DNA from 3 places in the Bacillus sp. V33-4 genome. Region 2 is predicted to be linked to each of the others. Evidence: riboswitches for the same ligand, from Rfam matches in the RefSeq annotation. Region 2 holds a riboswitch; each other region holds the start of a gene.
What was found. Region 2 has a riboswitch for cyclic di-GMP ahead of CVD23_RS11995 (DUF5667 domain-containing protein). Riboswitches for the same ligand answer to the same signal wherever they lie in the genome.

Region 1: it holds a riboswitch for cyclic di-GMP, as region 2 does, so the genes downstream of both, CVD23_RS04550 (hypothetical protein) here and CVD23_RS11995 (DUF5667 domain-containing protein) in region 2, are expected to answer to the same signal.
Region 3: it holds a riboswitch for cyclic di-GMP, as region 2 does, so the genes downstream of both, CVD23_RS04425 (helix-turn-helix domain-containing protein) here and CVD23_RS11995 (DUF5667 domain-containing protein) in region 2, are expected to answer to the same signal.

Annotation. Positions count from the first base shown of each region.
Region 1 covers NZ_PGVC01000010.1:42,747-50,683, forward strand. The annotation lists gene CVD23_RS04540 (GAF domain-containing sensor histidine kinase) at 1-1,164, opposite strand, end outside; gene CVD23_RS04545 (LacI family DNA-binding transcriptional regulator) at 1,482-2,459, shown strand; gene CVD23_RS04550 (hypothetical protein) at 2,558-2,809, opposite strand; cyclic di-GMP riboswitch class I at 2,934-3,016, opposite strand; gene CVD23_RS21805 (hypothetical protein) at 3,193-3,339, opposite strand; gene CVD23_RS04555 (helix-turn-helix transcriptional regulator) at 3,353-4,573, opposite strand; gene CVD23_RS04560 (S8 family peptidase) at 4,818-6,080, opposite strand; gene CVD23_RS04565 (MFS transporter) at 6,412-7,626, shown strand; gene CVD23_RS04570 (ABC transporter permease subunit) at 7,885-7,937, opposite strand, start outside.
Region 2 covers NZ_PGVC01000030.1:25,887-33,823, forward strand. The annotation lists gene CVD23_RS11975 (helix-turn-helix domain-containing protein) at 1-81, shown strand, start outside; gene CVD23_RS11980 (hypothetical protein) at 264-707, shown strand; gene CVD23_RS11985 (anti-sigma-I factor RsgI family protein) at 770-2,029, opposite strand; gene CVD23_RS11990 (sigma-70 family RNA polymerase sigma factor) at 2,023-2,721, opposite strand; gene CVD23_RS11995 (DUF5667 domain-containing protein) at 2,868-4,394, opposite strand; cyclic di-GMP riboswitch class I at 4,458-4,543, opposite strand; gene CVD23_RS12000 (plasmid pRiA4b ORF-3 family protein) at 4,720-5,319, shown strand; gene CVD23_RS12005 (APC family permease) at 6,140-7,528, opposite strand; gene CVD23_RS12010 (acetamidase/formamidase family protein) at 7,576-7,937, opposite strand, start outside.
Region 3 covers NZ_PGVC01000010.1:15,222-23,158, forward strand. The annotation lists gene CVD23_RS04400 (aminopeptidase) at 1-360, shown strand, start outside; gene CVD23_RS04405 (acylphosphatase) at 495-767, shown strand; gene queF (preQ(1) synthase) at 881-1,378, opposite strand; gene mscL (large-conductance mechanosensitive channel protein MscL) at 1,681-2,070, shown strand; gene CVD23_RS22305 (DUF3243 domain-containing protein) at 2,253-2,336, shown strand; cyclic di-GMP riboswitch class I at 3,242-3,330, shown strand; gene CVD23_RS04425 (helix-turn-helix domain-containing protein) at 3,733-4,227, shown strand; gene CVD23_RS04430 (HD domain-containing phosphohydrolase) at 4,387-6,075, shown strand; gene CVD23_RS04435 (magnesium transporter CorA family protein) at 6,167-7,108, opposite strand; gene CVD23_RS04440 (hypothetical protein) at 7,388-7,657, shown strand; gene CVD23_RS04445 (TrkA C-terminal domain-containing protein) at 7,828-7,937, shown strand, end outside.

The sequences.
Region 1 (7,937 bases), on a different contig from region 2:
TGTCTTCATTATAACAGCAAGCTGATTGGACAGCGTCGCAATCGATTGAACATCGTCATCCTCGAAGCTTTTCGTCCTGCTCTTGCCAACGATAAACATGCCGACTGTTTCATTTTCGACAACGAGCGGGGAGTACATGAGCGCTTTAATATCCCGATCGAAAAACGAATCCGCTATTCCGGCCTGCTTTTTGCGATTGGCGTAAATCAGCGGTTTTTTTATCTCCTCAAACCCGACAATCATTTCTGGGGACAATTCCAGATTACCATTTACTCTCCCGTCCTCGATTTCCCGTTTCCACACTCCATTCTCTTTAATCCAAAGAAGGCTGGCTTCAACATTAATGAAGTCATTAAAACTGTTTTTTAACGTTAACAACCATTCTTTTGCGGGCAGGTGTTGATTTAACTCTGTTGTGATTGAAAAGAGTGCCTTCATCCGCCGTTTTTCTTTTTTGAGCCTTACGATCGTCGAGCTTAACAGGGCAATGCCCACCAATGGTGAAAAAAAGAAAAAATAAGAAAAGAAATCAATTTCGCCGCGGTTTTGGCTGCCAAGCAAATACAAAAGCAGTCCATAGGCTAACGAGAGCGTGATACTGATTAGCTCTGTGACCATTTTTTGATTCCAATCCTTGAGCGGATATGGCTGCGGACGAATCATCAGAACGAAATCGACAATCGTGTTATTAATAATAAAAAACAAGATTAATAAAGTGCAATATTCAATGATTCCTAAAAGAGTATTTGATTCAATTCCACTTGGTAAAAAAACGCTGAGGAACGACCAAAGTTGTTCCGCTAAAAATAAGCTGACAACAAGCTGGGCGGGATTAAAAAAAATGATTCTTAAAGGGCGGCGCTGCAGGATATTCACTGACAGCACAACAACAGCGTAGATGACAAGTGTGTATGGAAGTCCATAGAGCAGGTAAAGCACGTAAACGAGCGGGAAGGTAATTGCGGTAAAGCCTCTCCAAACAGGCATTGGATAGTATTCGCTTATGAATAAAAATACAATCAGCAGCAGCATAGGAACCAAATCTGTTGGTCGATCAAAATAAAACAACTGGCAAAGAACGGTTACCCAGCCAAGAAGCGAAATGGCCGAAAGAAACAGCTTCGAATAACTTTCCCTTTTTTCAAAAAGTGCCAGGCTACTCACACCGACACCCCCTTTATCATGAATATTCTGTTAAATTGATTCTATCGATATCAGCAATAAAACACAAATTAAAAAACCCAGACTGGTCGAATGGCAGAGCCGCTGACCAATGCTGGGCCAAATCCCCTAAAGGATTTTGTTGGTGTTCATTATGGCAAAGACTGACCATCTTTACTATTCATCGAACGGGTTATCTTTTATAGTACAAAAGTTTTATCAACTGCAGGGACTTAAGGCAAGAATGGTTCCTGCTTTATAAGTGTTTATGATACATTTAAAGTGATCTTAATGGAAAAATTTCAAGAGGAGGACCGGAAGTGGCCAATATCAAGGAAGTGGCAAAAATCGCCGGTGTATCAGTTACGACGGTTTCCCGCGTCTTGAATAATCACCCGTACGTGAAGGAAGATAAGCGGAAAACTGTTTTGGACGCAATTAAAAAGCTTGATTATATCCAAAATCTGAACGCAGTAAATCTGGCAAAAGGGAAAAGTTATACGGTTGGCGTGATTCTTCCTTTTATTAACCATCCCCACTTTGGTGATATCGTCCAGGGGATTGCCAGTGCAGCACTTGAGCATAATTACCGGTTTATTATGTGCCAGACAGATTACAAGGCTGAAGAGGAGCTTAAATTTTTGCAACTGTTAAAAATGAAGCAAATTGATGGGGTTATCATTTGCTCAAAAACGAGCAGTTGGGACGAAATTGAACCGTTTTCGCAATTTGGCCCGATCGTAGCCTGCGAAGATACGCGCGGAGCCGCTATTTCTTCTGTGTTTATAGATCATTATGGAGGCTTTAAACTTGGAATGGACCATCTTATTTCGAAAGGCCATCGCAAGATTGGCTACTGCATCGCAAGAGGGCACAGCTTCAACAGCCGCCAGCGAAAAAAAGCCTATCTGGATGCGTTAGGAGAAATCGGAGCGAGCATTCACAATGATTGGATGTTTGACCAATGCATCTTTATAGAAGATGGCATAAGGGTCGTGCATGAGCTTCTTCACATGAAGGACCGGCCTACTGCATTGCTGGTCGCCTGTGACCAGGTTGCAGCAGGGATTGTAACCGAAGCGCGGAAACACGGAATTAGAGTGCCGGAGGATCTAGCTGTTATTGGTTTCGATAACCACCCAATTTCAAAAGTACTTGATATTACTACAATTGAGCATCACAGTGTTTTGCTAGGACAAAACGCTTTTAACCTCGCTTTCTCATTAATTGCTGACAACGACAATAAAGTGGAAAAGGTCGAACTTCCTTACAAGCTAATCGTACGTTCAACTGCTTAATGTTATATCCAGCCATTAATAGAAAACAAAAGAAGACTGTTCCATCGTAAGTGGATTGCAGTCTTCTTTGGGTGATAGTCGTACGGTGCGCCAAATGCTCACACAATCTTCCCGATCGGCGTTTCAAAAATTTTGTCTTCCAATCTATCCTTTGCCACCGACAAATTCCGCAGACATTCTACCTTCACCTTATCATCACAGATAAAATCGTTTAAAAGCTCGTCTTCCAATCTTGAATAGGCCGCAGAAATATAGTCCTTGCCCATTTCTTTCAGGCTTATAACCGCTGTGTATTCAAGTAGTTCTCTTTCAAAATATTCGACCGTACCAAACAAAACAGTCAACTTCATCTCCGCCTTCCCTCTCATTTACCGCCACGAAAATGGCGAACAAAAAAAACCATCCAAAAAAGATGGTGGATGCTTTATATTAAAGGAGACAAACCTTTAACAGCAGCAGCAATACCCGTTCCTTTTTGGCAACCCGACTATCATAGCTTACGCCTTAGACTCGCGGCTTTGCGTCCTTATTTTTCAATAAGTTTGCCTTTAACATTTCGTTACTTTTATACTAAAACCAATTGTGCGTTTTTTCAATCTTTTTCGGCAAATTTCTTACATTTTCGCACAAATTTAGTCATATTTTACTAGTTTACTTTTAAAAAAAACAACCTTAAACAAAAAAACAGCCTTGAAGCATTTCGCTTCAGGCTGTTTTTTTCGGCACGCCAATATCACTTCATAGCAGGCGGCTGAATTGGCGGTCCTGACGGTTCTTCAGTAGCTGCATGTGAAAGCTGCGTTTCACCTAAACTGATTACACCTAGACTCAGCAAAGCAAATAATCCAACAGAACAAAAAGTACCCAACAATTTTCTCATTAATTTTTCCCCCTTAACTGGTTTTTTCTAAATATTTAACTGCCTTTTTATGCATGCCGATTTCCCGGTAATGCAATGAAAGCAGGTGGTAAAAATGGCTCACATCATCCATATACTCACTGTTCTGTTCTAGGTATGGAATCACCTTAGTTTCTAAATATTCAATCGATTTTTCCTTCGAATCAATAGCAGTTAAATAATATCGCGCCAATATTTGATACTTTTTTATGCTCAATTGGGCCGACAGTTGCGATAGTTCATCGAAAGTTAAGTGTGCTTGCTCCATGTCTAGTAAAGAATAATAGATTTCTCCGACAGAATACAATGTGATCAAGTATTGACTCGATTGTTTACTCTGTAGAGCCAAGCTTTTGTTATAATATTTTAAGGCTTGCTCCAGATTACCCATTTTCCACTGAAGAAACCCCATATTATGATAGATTTGCGAAAGAAGATGCTGGTCATTCAACATTTCTGCATTCCGAATCAGATGCTTAAAGCAACTTAACGCCTCATCATATATTTTCGAATTCGTATAGTTGATGCCAAGCAACATTAATGAATGAAGAATTCTTTTAAAATTATGCTGATTCATGAATAATTGTAATGCGTGTTTGCCGTAATGGATCGCAAAGCTGGATTGCTTAAGCGAGCTTTTTACGAGCGCCCGATGGTATATAAGTTCACCTGTAGCAGACTCAGAATTCTTATCTGTAAGCAGCTGGTCGAATGCCTCATCCGCTTTCTTAAACTGCCCCTTTAATATTAAAAATAACGCATTATAGCTTTGATATAAATAGTTCTCATTTTGGGAAAAATTTCTTGTTTGTTTCTTTAACATATCACGCTGCTGCTCTGCTTCGACGAGGAATCGCTGAAATAGTTGGTATCTGTATTTAATAAGCTCATACTTATATAAGTATGACGAAAAAGGAATGATATTCTCCAGATCGGAGAGCTGTTCAAAGAGTTGCTGGGCCTCGTCTTTAAGATAAAAATCAATTTTATCCTTAAGTTCATTCAAGAGGAAACCGATTAATTGTTCTTGCTCACTTATCTCAGCGAGACTAATATTTAATCTGTTTAGCAGAAGCATAATTGTTTCTATGTTCGCATCTTTAGAATTGTGTTCAATTTTGCTTAAATGCGAAACAGAACAAATTCCTGCGGCGAGATCCTTAAGCGTCAGCTTTTTTTGCGTACGGTAAAATTTAATCAAAGGTCCGTATTCCATCAAAGCCACCACCTTTGCTTTTATAATAATTATAACAAAATTTTCAAAATATTCACTTAAAAAGTGGTAAAAATGCCGATTTAAAGAAACTGGTCAGAACAGAAGGGCTTATCACTTCCATCGTTTACCCCGAAAAATTTAATAGAAACATCGGAAAAACGCCTGGATCACAAGTATCCAGGCGTTCTTTTATTATAAACTAGTTTGCCAGACAGTTATCTGGCGACAGCCGGTAATCCTGACATTATTTTACCCTTGCAAATCCGAATCCGGATGCATAATCATCACCTGTTGCTGCACCGGTTCCGCCTTTAATGTCGTACTGTTTTGCGCGGTTTTGCAACTGTGCACGCAGTTGCACATGGCTTAAGGTTGGGCTTGCAGACCATATTTTCGCAGCAAGTCCGGCGACATGCGGTGTTGCCATTGAAGTTCCGCTGATTGTATTATAGTTGCCATCATACCAGGTAGATTCGATAGCGCTTCCCGGTGATGAAATTTCAACATCACGTTCTTGAATCACATAGTCTCCATCTGTGTTCGGGTTCCCTCGTGATGAGAAATTGGCAACCCGGTATGTGCCATTTTGCTGGACATTTTCAAGAGCGGCGACTGCAACCGCGTTTACCAATGCTCCCGGGTAACCGATTGTATTGCTGTTCGGACCAGAATTCCCTGCAGCAGCAACGACTAGCACGCCTTTGCTATATGCGTAATCAACTGCATTTGAAATAAGTGTATCTTTCGCGCTAGAACCCAGTGACATATTGATGACTGCCTTTGAACCTGTTCGGGCTGCTTCATCTGCAACATGGCGAATCGCTCCTGCTATGTCATCAGAGTATCCTGAACCACTGTCAGTGAGCACTTTATATGCCCAAAGCTCGGCTTCCGGCGCTACACCGTAGATGCCAAGCCCGTCACTTCCTCCATTTGCAAGAGCTGTTCCGGCGACATGTGTGCCGTGGCCGTTCCGGTCTGTACAGCTGCCATTTACTAATGGTGAAGTTTGCGTGAAATCTTTGCATTGCTCAACGTTTTGGACCAAATCAATATGGTTTCGATTAACACCTGTATCGAGAACCGCCACTTTAATTCCATTTCCGCCGCTTGTTCTCTGGATGGCACTGTCGTTATAGATTGCTTGAATTCCCCAAGGTGTCTGATCGCTTGGCACTGTTGCTGCTGCTTTAATCGGTGCAGTAGCCTGAATTTCAACTTCCGGGACAAGCTCAACTTTTAAGTTCTTAATTTTTTGCAGGGCTTGATATTGCTGGGCATTTACAGTAGTTGTGAAGCCCTCACTTCCGAAATCCCAGCGTGCACCGTGCTTGTCTTTCATTTGTTTGACCTGTGCTGTTTGGACAGCAGGAGCATGAATTAAAACTCGATAAGATTGCTGGCTTTCTGCTTTTTCTGTAGCTTGTCCAAAAGCCGCCGATGAAAACATTGAAAAACCCATTGCTAAACTTAAAACTGCCGCGCCTAGTATTCTTCTTTTTTTCATACCCAATACTCCTCTCGAATTTTAATAGCAGCATTTGCTGCTGCGATTTAAGTATATTTATAATATTCTGAATAAATCAACCTATATTCACTAATAAAAAGTTGGGAAAATTTTTGACAATCCGGAATTTTTCTATATATTTCCATATGATAATAATAAATTCAAGGAAAATTTCGTTTCTTCGAATTAATAATCTTCTTGTAAAATGTAACTGGAAGTAGTAAAATTTCATGATATGACTGCAGGTCATAGTTAAATTTAAAGATTAGGTTTTTTTGCTGTATGGCAAAAATAAGCTTATAAATGATCAATGAAAGAGGGGATAAGATATATGTCATCGCTGAAGGAAAATCGGACGCCGCTGGTGCTTTTAATGGTCAATATGTTTATTGCGATGGTTGGTATTGGGTTGATTATCCCTGTATTGCCTATGTTCCTTGATGAATTTGGTGTTGGCGGCCAGGCGATGGGTTACTTAGTTGCCGTTTTTGCATTGACCCAGTTCCTGTTCTCACCGATTGCTGGAGAAATGTCGGATAAATACGGACGGAGACTTCCAATTATTGTTGGCCTCGCTGCCTTCACTATTTCACAGCTGATATTTGCAGTCGGGACAGAGATTTGGATGCTGTTTGCCTCGAGGCTGTTAGGCGGTGTTGGGGCTGCTTTTATGGTTCCGCCGATGATGGCGTATGTCGCCGACATCACAACAGAGAGAGAACGGGGGAAAGGGATGGGTTTACTCGGTGCCTGCATGTCACTGGGATTTGTCATCGGGCCCGGGATTGGCGGATTCCTTGCTGAAGTTGGCATAAGAGTCCCTTTTTATACAGCAACCGTTATTGCCGGCATCGCAACTGTTTTATCGCTGTTCTTTTTGCCGGAAACACTGTCAATTGAAGAACAGCAAAAGGCCAGATCCGCGGTTCGCCAAAAAGAGAGCATGCTTCAACAACTGAAAAAATCGTTTAAAGCACCATATTTTATGCTGCTTATCCTCATTTTCTCGATGACATTCGGACTTGCCAACTTTGAAGCAATTTTTGGGCTCTACGTTGATGATAAATTTGGTTTTACCCCTAAGGATATTTCAATCATCATTACAGTCGGCGCATTAATTGGTGTTATTGTCCAATCGATATTTGTCGATATCATGCTGACCAGGTTTGGTGAAAGGAACGTAATGTACTGGACATTCTTGATCTCTGCGGTGTCCATGCTCGTACTTCTGCTCGCTGATTCTTTCTGGTCTATCTTAGCCGTTACGCTTGTATTCTTCACAGCAACATCACTCGTAAGGCCTGCACTGAACACATTACTTTCGAAAATGGCAGGAAACGAACAGGGTTTTGTAGCCGGGATGAACAATATGTATATGAGTATCGGAAATATGGTCGGCCCTGCTCTTGCCGGGATATTGTTTGATGTCAACATCCACTATCCATATGTGACAGGTGCGATCATCCTGTTCATGAGCTATTTCATGCTGTTAAGCTGGAAGGACCGCAGCCAGGGTCTGGCCCAGTCAGAGTCGGTCGGGAAATAACATTCTTTTAAAAAATCCCGGAGCGGATTTTGCTTTTCGCGGATATATTGAAATTTTCGCGGATATATCAAAAGCTTTCGCGGATATATCAAATTTTCCGCGGATATATCAAAACTTTTCTTCGCGGATCTATTATAATTTGAAAGCGAAGGCCAAATCGTTCTGATTTGGCCTTCGCTTTTTCTGTCCAACTATACAAAAATCCAATTTACAATATAGAAAACCCGGCCCCATCGGTGCCGGGTTTTCCAAATGCCACTATATACTTATATCCCGTTTCTGGAAAAAGACAAAGGTAATCACCAAAAATA
Region 2 (7,937 bases):
ATGCAAACCATTTCTGAGAAGCTGAAACGGACACCCAGCTCTGTTGTGAAGAAATATGAACGGTTGAAGGGGACTAACTAAAGCAGTTTAATCCATAAATACTAGAATCACTTTGTTTGAACAATAAATTATTATGAAATTATAAAAAAACTACTTTCACATGCAAAAAAATTAATTTAATTATGTTAAATTTTACCTTTATTGTGGGACTCGACAATTTCTACATAATGATGTATATTTCGACTCATAGGGTGGTGATTAAATTGAAAAAACTTAATTTCTTAACTTTGTTGATGGTTGTTCTCCTAATGGCAGCATGTGGAACAGCGGTTAATAACGATTCAACATCAGGTAATAATGATGGTGTAGCAGAATCAACAGAAACTCCTAATCAAGAAAATGAAGTCGTCGAAGAATCAAATGAAGAAACAAAGACAGCTGAAGAAAATAAAGTTGTGGATAATCAAACCTCTGAGGAAAATGTTAATACTGAGAGTAACAAACACCAGGTAGAGTTTTCAGGTCAAATTGATCAGGCTTCAATAGAAGTAATAACACCTGAAGGCACACCACTGGCTTTAAGAATTGAAGATTACCAATCCAATGTGAATTTCGAAACTATTACAGCAGGAACTAATGCTGAAATAGAGTATTATACTAATGAATACGGACAGAATATACTTACGAATTTTGTTTTTATGGAATAAGCGTTAGTTACACTACTATTATTTTAAAATCAGAAAAGCACCTGCGAGGGTGCTTTTCTGGCTTATTGTGTCCAATCTTTTTCAGGATTCTCTGAATTTAAATATCTGCTCTCACGAACATGTTCTTCGTCATTTTGATCGGCATCATCTTCCTCCATCCCATCTACTGTTTCTTGTTGTTCCTGCTCTTGATGATCGTCATTTGCAGGAGGCTTGAAATTTTCGTTCTCTGCTGGTGCTTGATCATCCCTTTCTATCTCATTCTGATCTTCTTCCTTTATACTACTGTTATCAGGAACTGGTTTTCGCCCATTTTGTTGTTCATTATCTTGATTTTGGTTTCCTGCTGGTTGTTTATTTTCTTGATCTTTATCAATTATTTCAACCTTTGAAGTATTGTTGCTGTTATTGATCTCTTCTTTTTTTACAGCCTTCGGAACCGACTTATTGTTTGAACCAACATCTGGAGTACGACTTCCAGTAGGTGAAGATTCTTCTTTAGGTAAATCATCGTGCTCAACCTTAGCTTTATTATCGTTGGGTTTAATCTTTTCTAAATGATTATTCCCCTGAACGGATTGCCGTGGTTGTTGCCCAAGCTCCTTTAATTCCGCAATTGATCGGCTGCGAATCGTTTCTTTACTGATGTTGTGGCCTTTGTCTATTAGATCCTTATAGCTTACATATTTATTTATTGACAGACTTGCTTTGTGGGCTTTATCTAGAGTGTTTTTATTTTCTTTTTTGATAAACACCTCGGCATCGACCTTATTATCATTAAGTGAGACCGTCAAAGCACTTTGGATATCATCATCCAGTTCATCCAAATTTCCTCTAAGCGGCACAACCGTAACTGCTACCAGCCCTTTTTTATCCGTTTTCAAATATTTCTTTTTGACAGTATGGCGGATAAATTCATCAATAAATGTATATAAATTTTCATCTTCTGTTGAGATCGATTTAATTACTTCCTGTCCATCATCATTTACAGGAATAACTTTCAGTATATTCAACTGCTTATCGATATGAACTTCAACGGAAGGGTTAATATCAATTGCGACTACATACGAATCTTGTTGAGTCTGCGAATTGAAAAGAAAATAACCGATTACAGAGAGCACCAAAATTGCAGCAAGTGATAAATATTTAATTGGCCGGAACCGACTGGTGCTTTTTTCAGAATAGGTGTAAAGCTGGCCAATCCGAGGCACACCATCTTCAGGCCAGGGAATATTTTTAAAAATACCGCCCTCGCACATTATCACCACATATTCCTGGTTCACCTCTATAACAATTCCCTGATAGATTGTATTGTTCAGCATAATTGTTCATCTCCCGCTGGAATGCTGATATATTGAGTCAACTGGCGCCATTCCGGATGCAGCCTTAGTATGATTAACGTGATTAAATATTTTCGGTGCCTTTCGACCGTTTTAATAGAATAGCCCGTTTTTTTGCTAAAGAGTGTCGCAGGCAGGCGTTTTTTCTTCAAAAAATCCTCCACCAATTCAGGAAAGCCGACAAACTGGTGTGCCATTAAAATCATTTTATCCCTTGAATCTTTATGTTTTGGAGCATAGTGCTCCAGCTCTTCAAAAAGAATATCGAATTCGTTTAAGCTCTTCTTAAACTCCAAAATTTCCTCAATCAGTTCTTTTTCCTGTAAAGTTTGCTGGTAAGATTTAAGAGATTGCTTTTCCTCACATTCTTCATCTTGATTGAGACGATCTGCCTTTTGTTCTTTTCGAAAAAAATCGATCAGATCTCTTTTGATAAGAAGATAGGCATAATTTAAGAAGCTTCTGCCTCGCTGGCTGTTATATGTATCAATTGCACGATTAAAAGCCAGTAAGCTGACACTCGCCTCTTCTTCGCTCCAGTTAATATAACGACCGGTAATATGGCCGGCCGTATTAATGATATATGGTCGGTAATGGCGAATGATTGTTTCTCTATCTATTTCGTTCCCGTTTACCGCTGCTGAAATTAATATACCAAGCTCTGAATCTTGCAACTGACCACCCCCGAATGCCTACTAGATAATCATACTTTTAAAGTTTAAAGGGGTAAAGAAGCTTTTTAAAAGTGCTTTTAATTTTCCCGAAAAGAATTCATAAGAAAATACAAATAGAAGGAGCCAGCGGCGTGGCTCCTTTGACCTTAATTTTCTCCGTCTTCTGAATGTTCTCCTTCTTCCCCGTTTTCGTTTTTATTTTGGTTTTGTTGGTCTTTATATTGCTTTTCAGCTTGTTCTTTCGCTAATTGTTCTTGTTGTTTACGAGCTTGTTCTACTTGCTGTTTTGCTAATTTTTCTTGTTGTTTGCGAGTTTGTTCTGCTTGTTCTCTTTGCTTTTTTTCTTGCTCTGCTTGTTGCTTGCGAGCTTGTTCCTCTTTTTCCCGCTGCTGCTCTGCCAGTTCTTCTTGTCTTTCACGTTCCTGTTCAGCTGCTTCCCTGGCCGCTTGTTCCTGTTCTTTTTTACCCTTTTCTAATTCCTTTTGTTTTGAAGCAGTTTGCTCTGCTTGTTTTTTATTATTTTCTGTGTTCTCAGCTATATTATTTGAATCATTTTGCTCTTCATCATCGTCGTATTGCCCTTCGTTATCTTCTTCTTCCCTGTCGTTGGAATTTCCTTCTTCATTCTGTTCTGCCAGTTCTTCATCTGCGTCTTCTTGTAATTCTTTCAGTTCCTTTGCAACTTTTTCCTGAATTTTTTTAATTTTTTTATCAGCTTCCGCCTTGGTGATTTCACCCGTTGCGAGCTTTTCTTGAATTTTGGCAAGCTTCTCTGATGCTTCCTGCTCTATTTCCGCATATTCCTTAACTATTTCAAATTCAACCTTCTGTTTCTTAATATCTTTCAGTGATTTTTCCAATCTTTCTACCGTGGCTGTATCGTTTGATTTTTTCGCTTGTTCTATCGCCTCTTCGATTAGATCTTCTTTTTGATTAATCACTTTACCAACCAGTTTGCCCAGGTCTATATTTAACTCTTTTGCTATTTGCCCAAAGCCCATATTTTTATTCTTTAATAAATCAACAATTTCTGCTTCTGTTTTTTCGCTTTCCTCAGATAGAGCAAGAACTTTTACAATTTGTCCAAATCCCAGGCCTTCTGCACGTAGTGCTTTTACCTTTTCTGTATTTAATTCCTTAACCACGCTCGCTACTATAAAAGCTTCTTTTTTAGTAGAATTCAATTCCTCTAATTTATTGTCTGCTAATAAGTCTTCGCCAGGGATATCGAGTGCAGCAGTTTGCTCCAACTCACTTGTTAACTGATCCTTTACCTCTCCGTTCAGATCCGAATCCAATACAATCTGCGCAACCTTATCGCCCGCTTCCTGCAAGGAAACTAAGTATTCATCAATTAAGTTCGTAATATATTGATCTTGATCTGTCTCGGCTATTTCAGCTAATTCCGAAAGCCGCTCCTGAGAAAATTGAAGCAATAATTCGGTTTCCTTTACATCATTAAACGCAAAAAATAACTGCAAATCTTCAGACAGCTTATCAAAGAAATAAGTAAAACTATTGTCCGGTGTGGTACCTGCTGCAACTTGGGAAAATGGTGCGTTTACTGTATCATCAGCTGGCGCTGTGTCTCCCTCTGCATAAGCCGCAGTACTAAACAATAGGCCTCCCATGAAAACTCCGCCCGAAATGAGCCGCTTGATATTTCTGTTCATTTAACTTCTCTCCTTATAAAAAATAAGAAAAGATGAAAAAGCTATTATCTTCGTCCGCACTGGTCTGGCAGCTGGCTGACATAGGTTTTACCCCGTTAGTCCCTCTAGCTTTGCGTCGCCATTTTTCAATGGTTTTGCCTTTATCAACTTTTCTAATATTCTATACGATTCCATGTCGAAATTTGAGGGGGAAATTGGCGAAATAAAAAAATTTTTATTAACTACCGTTAAAGCAGAAGTGGGTGAATTGTTGGATTATCAGATCAAAAATATAAGAACAGGAACAAAAAAACCAAAAAGTTCTGTGCGAAAAGCAAAACCTATAATGACGTACCAATTGAAAGTATCACTAAAAGGTATCCGGCCGCCTATTTGGAGAAGGATCGAAGTGCATAGCGAGTTAACCTTCCACCAGCTGCATGAAGTGATTCAAGTATTAATGGGCTGGGAAAACTATCATTTATACAGTTTTGAATATAATGATGTTTTGATTGAGCTTCCCGAAGATGAATTAGAGACTGGGTTTTTCCTTCCTAAAATGAGGGAAACAACTGATTCACGGAAAGAAAAGCTGGGAGACTGGATCCGAACAGAAAAGGATGAATTCCTCTACACCTATGATTTCGGAGATGACTGGGAGCATATGGTGACAGTAGAAAAGATCGAGCAAGTATCTGAAAAGCTTAAATACCCTGTCTGCCTAAAAGGAAAACGCGCATGCCCACCGGAAGACGTTGGAGGTATTTACGGTTATTCAGCTCTGTTACAAGCTTTTCAAGATCAGGGGGACCGGCAACTTGATCAAGAGGAAAAGGAATACATGGAGGAGCTGCGCGAATGGTATGGACCTATTGATCCGGAGGCGTTTGACATTGATCAAGTCAACCAATCTCTTAAAAAGGTTTTGACAAACAGGAAACGATAAGAGCTTGTTTTAAGAGTGGATTGAAATTTTCCACTCTTATTTTGATCATGATAGCTTTTTCCCCCAGTCTCGTTTATGCGCACTGTCTTTTTCTGGAGAGTCTAACTTAAAGTCAACTACAAAAACCAAGTTTAGCTGAAAAAGATATAGTGGACATTAAATAAACGCCCAGTAGAGAGGTGTTATTTTGTGATCTTTTTCTGTTAAATTCTTCAAAATACCCTATTAACAAACAATATTAAACCCTTTATTCATGCAAACATACGATCATTATCGAAAATCCTGTCGTTCTTTATCGAGAACTTTTTGTTTATAGAGATTACTTATCAAGTTATTATTGGATTACTAGACAAACAGGAGGTTAAGGTAATGCCGTTATTATATATGAAAGAAATCTTTACTCCTTTAAAATTGATCGGAATTAAATTCTTCATAACAAAAGAAGGCGATAAGTATATAAAAATTTGGAATAAACCTCGAAAAAGGATTTTTAGTTAATATATTTCAATATCTACGAAAAGTATAAGGATCTTTGCTATGAGATCATTGATGATTATTGGCAAGGCCTTTTTTATTTGTCCCGCTTTCGAAATCCCCGATCTATGAAAGAAAACTCAAATTTATCAAATGTATTCTTTCAAAGGCTTCGGCTCGACTTGCTTTAAGTGTGCAATTCATATTTTTAGTCAAATAAAAAGCTAGCTTAGCAACTTGGGCCAAGCTAGCAAAAACCAAATGAATTTATTCTTCTGCCCATTTTCCACTTTAGATTCCAGGTAATAGAGAGTAAGCCCTTCTTGAATAATTCCTCCCCCGTCTCTTACTCCACATTCAAAGAAGAATCCTTCTTCACCAGCTTTAAATAAATCATATAAACTATTCCGATTGCCATCCATATAAAACCGAGTTGTTTGCTGGTTGCATCAAGGCTATACCATACGAAACCGATGATAAATAATCCGATTACCGGGAATAGCAAGTGATTTAAGTAATCTTTGCTCTTTTTCTTGCGGATAAAATAATTGATGACTGAGATATGCAAGAACAGGAATGCGGTTAATGCCCCGAAATTAACAAGAGATGCCAACCCATCGATTTTAGAAGCAAAGAACACTGTCACCACTAAAGAGATTCCTGCTACTGCAAGAGTACTGATGTATGGAGTTTGGAACTTTGGATGAATTTTAGATAGAACGCCAGGAAGCTTTTTGTCACGTGCCATGCTATATAAAATCCTGGAGATAGCTGCCTGTGCTACTAATGCATTGGCAATTCCCCATGCAAGCGCTGTAGCCAGGGTAGTTGTCCACTTCAACCAGGTACCGCCTGCAATTTCAGCAATTTGGTAAAAAGCTACATCCGCATTCTCAAATGTTGTATAGTCTGGCCAAATTAAGGCTGAAACCCATGTTTGAATAATGAATAATACCCCGACGACCAATAAGGAGAAAATAACTGCACGTCCAACAACTTTGTTTCCTCCTCTTGTTTCTTCGGACAGCGTCGATATGGCATCGAAACCAAGGAAACTTAAAACAGCAATCGACACAGCACCCATGACCATTCCGATGCTAAAATTATCACGGTCATAGAGCGGTTTAAAATTAAATTCTGCTCCATTTACGCCCTTTGAGATGGCAATGATAGCGGCAATCACAAATATCGCCAGCACAATTAATTCAAGAACAACGATCACCTTATTTGCTTTGGCCGTTATTTCAATTCCAAATACATTAATGACAGTATTAATTCCAATAAATATAAGAAGCCATACAATCATTGGGACCCCAGGCACGATATCACCTAAAGCCGCAGCGCTGACTAAATACAATAACGAAGGGATTAAGATATAATCCAGTAAGATCACCCAACCGGCAAAAAAACCGACATGTTCGTTAATCCCGCGCTGTGCATAAGAATAAACGGAACCTGCGATAGGAAAGGCTTCAGACATTCTTGCATAACTTAATGCAGTAAAAATCATTCCTATCATCCCAATTAAATATGCAAGTGCGACCATTCCATTCGAACCTTCTGCGACATATCCATAAATCCCGAACGGTGCAATTGGCACCATAAAAATAAGACCATAAATTAATAAATCCCAAAACGATAAAGACCTTTTTAACTCTTGCTTATAGCCATAATCTTCAATGTTAACGTCAATTTCTGTATTTATCTGATTGGCTTGTTGAACATTCGGATCCATCCAATCTCCCCCCCTTTATATACTCGCGTACTTTTTCACGATGAAGTTTATCCAAACAGCTTTACCCCATAAGCGTCAAGTACACTTCTTGGCACAACAAATCTTGCCGTCATTAACGGATCGACAATTTGCGAAATTTGAACTTGCCCGACTGCACTCATCAGCATAGTCAACTCAGCCAAGGTTAAATCTGTATGAGGAAGTAACGTGTCTATCATTAGCTCAACTGACGCTTTGGCTGCTTCGTCTAAAGTTTCCTTTGAAACAATGACAGCAACGCCCTGTTCATTTTCTAAAAAAGGAAACGGAATAGATGTCCCTATAAGGACTTCTAACGTAACCGTTACTTTCCCTGGGATTTCGATTCCCGACACACCGATTTCCCCGTCTCCCATCGCCGCATGCAAAT
Region 3 (7,937 bases), on a different contig from region 2:
GTCGAGGCTAAAGAGGGTGAAGAAGTTCTAAAGCGGTTAGTTGAAACGGACGAAGGCTCACACTATCTCGGTGAAGTTGCTCTCGTTCCACATAATTCACCGATTTCACAGTCAGACATTTTGTTTTTCAATACACTCTTTGATGAAAATGCTTCAAATCATTTTGCAATTGGCAGCGCCTATGCTTTTTGTATTGAAGGCGGCAAAAAAATGTCTTCAGATCAGTTGAAAGAAAAAGGTTTAAACCAGAGCATCACCCATGTTGACTTTATGGTCGGATCAGCTGAAATGGATATTGACGGAATTTCCGCTGACGGCAAAACAGAACCTGTCTTCCGGAACGGCAGCTGGGCATTTTAATAACTGTAAGAACAGACTCCTCTATTGGAGCCTGTTTTTTTTTGCCGTATCATAACTATGTTTTATTGCCTGATTAGAATATAATAAAAATATAAAAATAAGTGGTTTTTATTTCTCTGGGGAGGGAACAGTTCTTGCTGCAATATCATCTGATTGTTAACGGAAGGGTCCATGGTGTCGGTTTTCGCTATTTCACACAAATGAAGGCCAATGCATATCACATCACTGGCTGGGTAAGAAATCTCCCGGATGATCAGGTCGAGATTTTAGCAGAAGGTTCCGAGGATGACCTGGTCCTCTTTGCGAACAGCATCAAGGAAGGCAATCCATTTTCCAGGGTGACCAGTATCGAAAAAACAGAAAGCAGCCACTTGCAGGGCTTTAAATCTTTTACGATAAAATATTAATGACGCAACCCCATGCCATGATTGGCATGGGGTTTTGATAACAATCGAGACCTATTCACGATTGCGAATAGGTCTCGAACTTGTATTTTTATAATTTTGGGTTGACTAATATATTAACGATTATCAACTTTTTCTGGATACAGATCATGATTCATCAGCCTGTATTCAGCCATTTGCTCATACTTTGTACCGGGCTTACCGTAGTTTGTGTAAGGGTCGATGGAGATGCCGCCTCTTGGCGTGAATTTCCCCCACACCTCAATATAGCGCGGATCCATTAACTTGATTAAGTCATTCATAATAATGTTCATGCAATCTTCATGGAAATCACCATGATTGCGGAAGCTGAACAAGTACAGCTTTAACGATTTGCTTTCGACCATTTTTTGGTCAGGTATATAGCTGATATAAATGGTTGCGAAGTCAGGCTGACCTGTGATTGGACATAAGCTTGTAAACTCCGGGCAATTAAATTTAACAAAATAATCACGGTTCGGATGCTTATTGTCAAATGACTCGAGTATTTCTGGTGCATAGTCAAATAAATATTTTGTTCCTTGATTTCCAAGCAAGGTAATGTCTGATAGCTCTTCATTTTTTCTTCCGGGCATAAATAAAAGCCTCCTTATCTGAATCCGCATTCGCGTAAGAGAGGCCGCCGCATCTTTAACCGGGCTTATAAAGTATCAAAGCCATAGTTTTTTATAGAGGGTTGTTTGCTATGAACCTCTCCCGCCTGAGTGCGGGATTATTGAATTGTCATTGTTAATATAGATAAAAAGTCCGTACCTGTCAACGGATACTTTTCTCTGCCAGAAAATGCTCTATTATCATCCACAATAAGGAATGTCATCTTAAACATCGATTATGGTAAAGTAGCATTATATTGAACAGTCTTCAGGGAGGGTTTTGTTTGTGGAACGAATTTAAGAGATTTGCGATAAAAGGTAATGTCATTGACCTCGCGACCGGGGTTGTTATTGGCACCGCTTTTGGAAAAATAGTTACTTCTCTTGTAAATGATATTATTATGCCAATAGTCGGTTTGCTTATCGGCGGGATTGATTTTTCAAAACTGATATTTCCATTGCCGAACGGAGCAGAAGATATAAAGATCGGCTTATTTATTCAAACGATTGTAAATTTTATGATTATTGCGTTTTCAATTTTTATGATGGTTCGCCTAATTGAACGCTTTAAGAGAAAAGAGGAAGAAAAGCCGGCTGAACTGGTCATAGACAGACAAGAGGAGCTTCTTTCTGAAATTAGGGACCTCTTAAAGGAAAGATCAAAACAATTATAATCGCTCTTAAATTTCCTCTGCTGCCATATTTTTATTTGCTGAAAATTTTAAAGCTTATTTGAAAATCGTTTGGATCTTGGAAAAAAGATTGGCTTATCGGATGCTCAGCTTGCTACCACACCAAGAAATTCGGCGATTATTTCGCGGATCATGCAGAACCGAAAAACCGTGAAGAAAAGCTGCTGCAAGAGCTTTGGAAAGCAGGAAACGAGGAAGAAAGACACAAGCTTGCCCATCTGCTCGTAAAGCTCGTTGATGCGGAATAACCATTATAATATACAGGACATTCTCCATGATTAAAAGCCAATACGGGTATGTCCTTTTTTCTTTGTCGCGAACTACTTTTCTGCTATCGCTATGCCCTGTAATCTGTTAAAATAGAAGTTGACTTCATGATACAATGAGTCCTAAAAAACGATTTCCCCTCTTCCTTCCGCCAGTAAAGAGCCGCACTCCCGACTGGATTGTTTTCTTGATCCGGAGCTTTCTTTTTTTACAAATTCAGCTTCTGTTCATAGAAGCATTAAACGAAGCTGCCAAAATCCAGAGTTCATAATAATCAACCTCCAACCTTCAACTTCAGCTTACCTTATCTTCCATTTACAGCTACAGCTCCTATCTGCGCCTCCACCATGAAAATCCTTCAGATCTGTTGCATCCTTTTTATATTGCAGAATATACTTTCACTTGTTCGTTTAACACTGGTCTATCAAAGAAACCTCCGGAGACTTGGCCACGGCTTAACGCTTTATACTCTCCCGTTCAAAACATCGTGCAAGATTACAGTTCCCAAATAGTTGAATCGTACGAATATCGAAGGCTCCAATCTAAAAGCGCTGAAAAATTGTACCTTTTTATGAGATGGTTAATAGAAAGTAAATAGAAAATTTAAAATTTAGCATTTAAAAAAATACGGTTACTAATATATCAAAAAAGCATAAAAAATTCTTTCCGAATAGGATAAAGGTCCTACAAAAGATCGATTCTTAAAAGAAACAAAAAGACTTTCGATAGAAATGTAGCAATTTCCCACTTTTAATATTTTTTAGAAATAACTTTTTTTCTATGTAAACTATTTTTCTATTTACCACATATGCTATTCCTCTGCGTAAAATGCTGTCGAATTTCCACACATATTGGTTTAGAATGGCATATATAATAACCGTAATTACCTCTATAAAGGCAAAATCACTGAAAAGTGGTGACGCAAAGCTAAAGGGACTAACGCAGGAAACATTGCCAGGTCAGCCAGCTGCTTTAGGTTTCTTAAACCTGTTTATGCGAATAGGTTTATTTTTATAGCTCAAGGGGGCGAACGATAAGTTAATGAAGTGAAACACCATATTTTTCATGCTAGATAAACAACGGTTGTACTGTACCTGTACCACATAGGTTTTATGCAGTGTTTTTTCATTGATTGCCAAGGCAAGTATGCGCTTTCCCGGCTGCATTAATCTAACGGGCGCACCCAATTTAAGTTTGCTATTGAACAATTGTTTCAGTATTTAAGTCACACTTTGCTTACCTCACTCCTTTAAATACTGAAGCAAGTCTTTCAATATGATGAACTCCGTGCCTGGCCACCTGGAACCTATACACAGTACAATACTTAGCTTAAAGTTTTCAGCTTAATAGTAAAGGTAAAGTAAGGTGCATGGAAAAATGTTATACAAACGATGGACTACAGAGGAAGTCGATTATCTAAAGGTGAGTGTCGGAAATAAAAAAGTACCTGTAATCGCCAATCAGTTAAGGAGGACCGAAAAGGCAGTTGTCGCGAAAATGAAGAGGCTGGGAATCTCGCAAACGAAATCGCATACCGGGATGCTTACCATGAATGAACTGGCCAAGCATCTCCATGTTGATCCGAACACAGTCAAAAACTGGATTGATAATCATCATTTAAAAAGCAGTGTGAAAATTACAAGGACAACCAGAAAGTTTACGTTTATTAACCCTGAGGATTTTTGGGAATGGGCCGGCGAATACAAATCCAAAGTCAATTTTCAAAAAATAGATCAACATGCGATCTTACCCGAACCCGAGTGGGTTGAGGATGAACGAAAAAAAAAACGAGAATTTTGTTTCTTACAAAAAGTGGACCACCAAAGAGATTCAGCAAATGTTATGTCTCATCTCAAAGGGACATTCCTTTGAAGTGATAGGTAAACACCTGGGCAGAAGCCCAATGAGTGTCGCCAGAAAATATCAAAGAATCAATAAGGATAACAGAAATTCGACCTAACAGGTTTTGCAGCAGATATCTCCCAAATAGTTCTTATTTCAATCCATGGTGAATAGTTGGAGGGAAAATAAATGATTTTAAAAGACATCGACAAAGTCATAAGCCGGGATATACTCGAAGATGATATCTATCACGACAGTACACTGGTTATCAAAAAAGATACTCTGTTAAATGAAAAACTTATTAAGAAGCTGAAGTCACTTGGTGTAAAAAAGATTGCTATTAAAAGCGAGATATTGACTGACTCCGGCCAGGAAAACAAATCCGTTTCAAACAGCTTTCAAATTCAATTTATAAAAGAAACCTTTTTTACCAACTTAACGCATTTTGCGAACGAGCATCGTTACGGAAAGCTATTGTATGAATTGGAAGACTTGATGTTTGTTGAAGACTTATTTGTCTCTACTTTAATGGATGAGAAAATTGAGAGCTTGCTGGCCGCTTTGCGAAACTGGGATTCATACAGCTATTATCATTCATTCGACGTGTTTGTTATGGGTACTTTACTTGCCCGCAAAATGGAAGTTAAAAACCTGGAGGAATTGGCGATCGGTTATCTGCTGCATGATATTGGAAAAATTAATGTAGCAAGAGATATTTTACAGAAGGAAACAAAGCTAACGATTGAAGAATTCCAGAACGTCCAAAATCATGCAATCGAAGGCTACAAAATATTAAAAAACCTTGGCTTTGACGAAGCGGTCGCAGTTCTGGCCAAATCCCACCATGAACGAATCGATGGTTCAGGATATCCGGAGGGGAAAATCAATGACCTGCTTTCATTGGAGCTGAAAATATTAATGATCGTCGATGTTTACTCTGCTCTTACCTTAAAAAGACCTTACAGGGAGCCGTTTCATGCTGCGCAGGCTATTCAGTTTTTAATCAGTGATGTTCCCAAGTTTGAAAAAGAGTGTCTAATCCAATTTATCGAATTATTGAAAATCTATCCGGCAGAATCAATTGTCAATTTATCAAACAATAAACATGCGAAGATTGTGTTAATAAAAGAGGCCTTTCCAACATTGCCGGTCGTTAGACTGCTTGATCAGCTAGAGCCTATTGAACTACCATCAAATTACTCAATAACTATCAGCAATTTGGTCGAGTGGTCCGAATATGATCCTGAAAAGAACTTTGATGCTTACATAAAAGTATTAAAAAACGGAGACATCAAGCAGGCCTATGAGATTTTCCAGGTGATCATTGACGGGATGAGGATTGAAGAGATTTACTCGAAAATTATTTACAGTTCAATCACTAGGCTTTATACCCAGTATAAAAATGGTGAAATTGCCATGTCCGAGCTAAGGATTGCCGAGGAAGCAACAAAAAATATCATGCATAAAGCTCTTGAACAATTCATGCCTGAAATTGATCATACTCGGGAGAGCATTGTTCTGACCTCGTTTGGAAATGAAGAACAGTCAGTGCCGCTGCAAATTGTAGCGGATGTCCTGACAATCAATCGCTGGAAAGTTTATAACCTTGGGCTTTCAATTCCAAAGGAAGAACTGCTCGCTTTTATCCAAAAAAAGAAATTGAAATACTTGGGGTTCACACCGCCTGCCGAAGAGAAACTTCCTGAAATGCTCCAGACGATTCAATGGTTAAAGGAACAGCACCGCCAGTTAATTGTCGTGTCCGCAGGCTTAACGGTTAAGCTCACGTCAGCACTGAAGGCTGATATTCATGCAGCGACTCTTGCGGACATGCTGGATCAACTAAATACGAAAGAGATGGCTCGAATGAATGGATAGCTGCTCGGTGACGGTGTGTAAATTCCGCCATCTGATCGGGAGCTATCACAAACATCCCTGCCGGTTATCGGCAGGGATGCTTGGAAGTATGCTATTTGAAAAATGAGTCCTTTTCTTTTGGGGTCAATATATCTCCCATCCATCCTTTTAATCTTAAATAAAGATAAATGGCCACGGTCGATATGACCATTAAAATAATGGCATATAAATAACCAAATTTCCATTTCAGCTCGGGCATAAATTCAAAATTCATTCCCCATAGCGCTCCCAATGCCATTAGCGGTGTAAAGAGAACAGTAAATACAGTCAACGTTTTGATAATTTCATTTCCCCTATGTGTGGAAACAACTTCCTCAAGATCGATCATTGTGTCGATTTCCTGCTGGTACTCACCTATTAAGCGTAGTCCTCTTTCCAGCCTTTTACTTAAGCGCTGATATTCCGGCTTTTTATTAATCTCATCATTAAAGGTTTCCTCCAAACCCATTTCAACCTCCATAAGTGGTATCATCAAGTTTTTCCTGATTAATAACTCATGTCGGGTATCAAAAATATCATCCAATATACTTATATTGTTTTCCTCTTGAATCCTCCACATTAATTTCCTGAGGCGAACTTCGAATTCGTCGACTTTTCTTAAAAAGTTATTTAAGATATCAGCCAGCAAAATGGAAAAACCCTCAATAGGGGAAGTTGCCCTTTCCATCTGGTCAAGCATCGCCGGCAGGTTTGTTGATTCCAGAATCTCAAAGTCGAGGCCTACTGTAATAAAAAATTCTCTTGTAATGTAAAAGTAGAAAAGATGGTGGTCTTCTTTATCGTCAATATTTTGCTGATAAACAATTGAACCCCTCAAAAATTCCTTATTTAATTTTGTCACATCGATTTGTAACAAATTTGACTTTTTTTCTTTAATACCTTTCATCCAGTCATCGCAAGGCTGATATTCTTTGGTGATCTCATGCACCAGATCAGCATCATCGTATTTTAGCTGATACCATTTCCAATTATGCTGCAGGAATGTATGGTCCATATCTTATCCTCCCAAAAAAGTCACTTCCATGGTTACCCTTTTTCCCCTTTTTGATAACAATTAAAACTAGTAGACCTTTCTCATGTTTCCCATTCTTGTGAACAGATACTTTTTTTAGCGGTGACAGCAATTTCACCCATCAATGAAAAATAAAAAGTTTTCGATTGTGTTTCTCCTGTAATAAAAACGGGTACATATTATTCAACAAGGCGGGATACCTTAAAGAAACAAACTCCTTAGATGTTAACTTATTAAAAAACGACAGGGAGGAACAGAAACATGATCCAGTCTGGTTCGGTTAAATCTTACGTGTTGTTCGGTGTGGGCGTTACAGCATTATGGCTCGCTTTAAAACCTAATTCAAATAAAATTGAGTTCTATTCTACAAAATTAAGAAAAAAATTCATGCCAGGAAAACAGCTTCCAAACAGTTTGCCGCCATTAGAAAAAGCAGGACACCCGGATCCGGAAGATATCGAAGACAACAAGATGGTCAGTGAAGGTGCAATGTACTCTGTTAATTATTACAACGAAGTGAAGCAGTCATGATCATAATAAATCGAGCATTTTGTCGCCGGGGCAGTTGTGGCAAATCAGATGACAACATTGGAATTTCATAGAAAAAGAACCTGAGCGGACAAAGTCTCCTCGGGTTCTTTTATTTCCTGGACATGCATAATTTCATTCATTTAGGCAACAGAAGGTTGAGGTGATAAAAAGTGGGTTTTCTTTTTATTTTAATTTATATCGCGATTATTCTTGCGGTTATTGAAATCAACGTTACATTATTTATTCTCACCGGTCTTGAGCCGAGGGTAGCGAGGTTCCA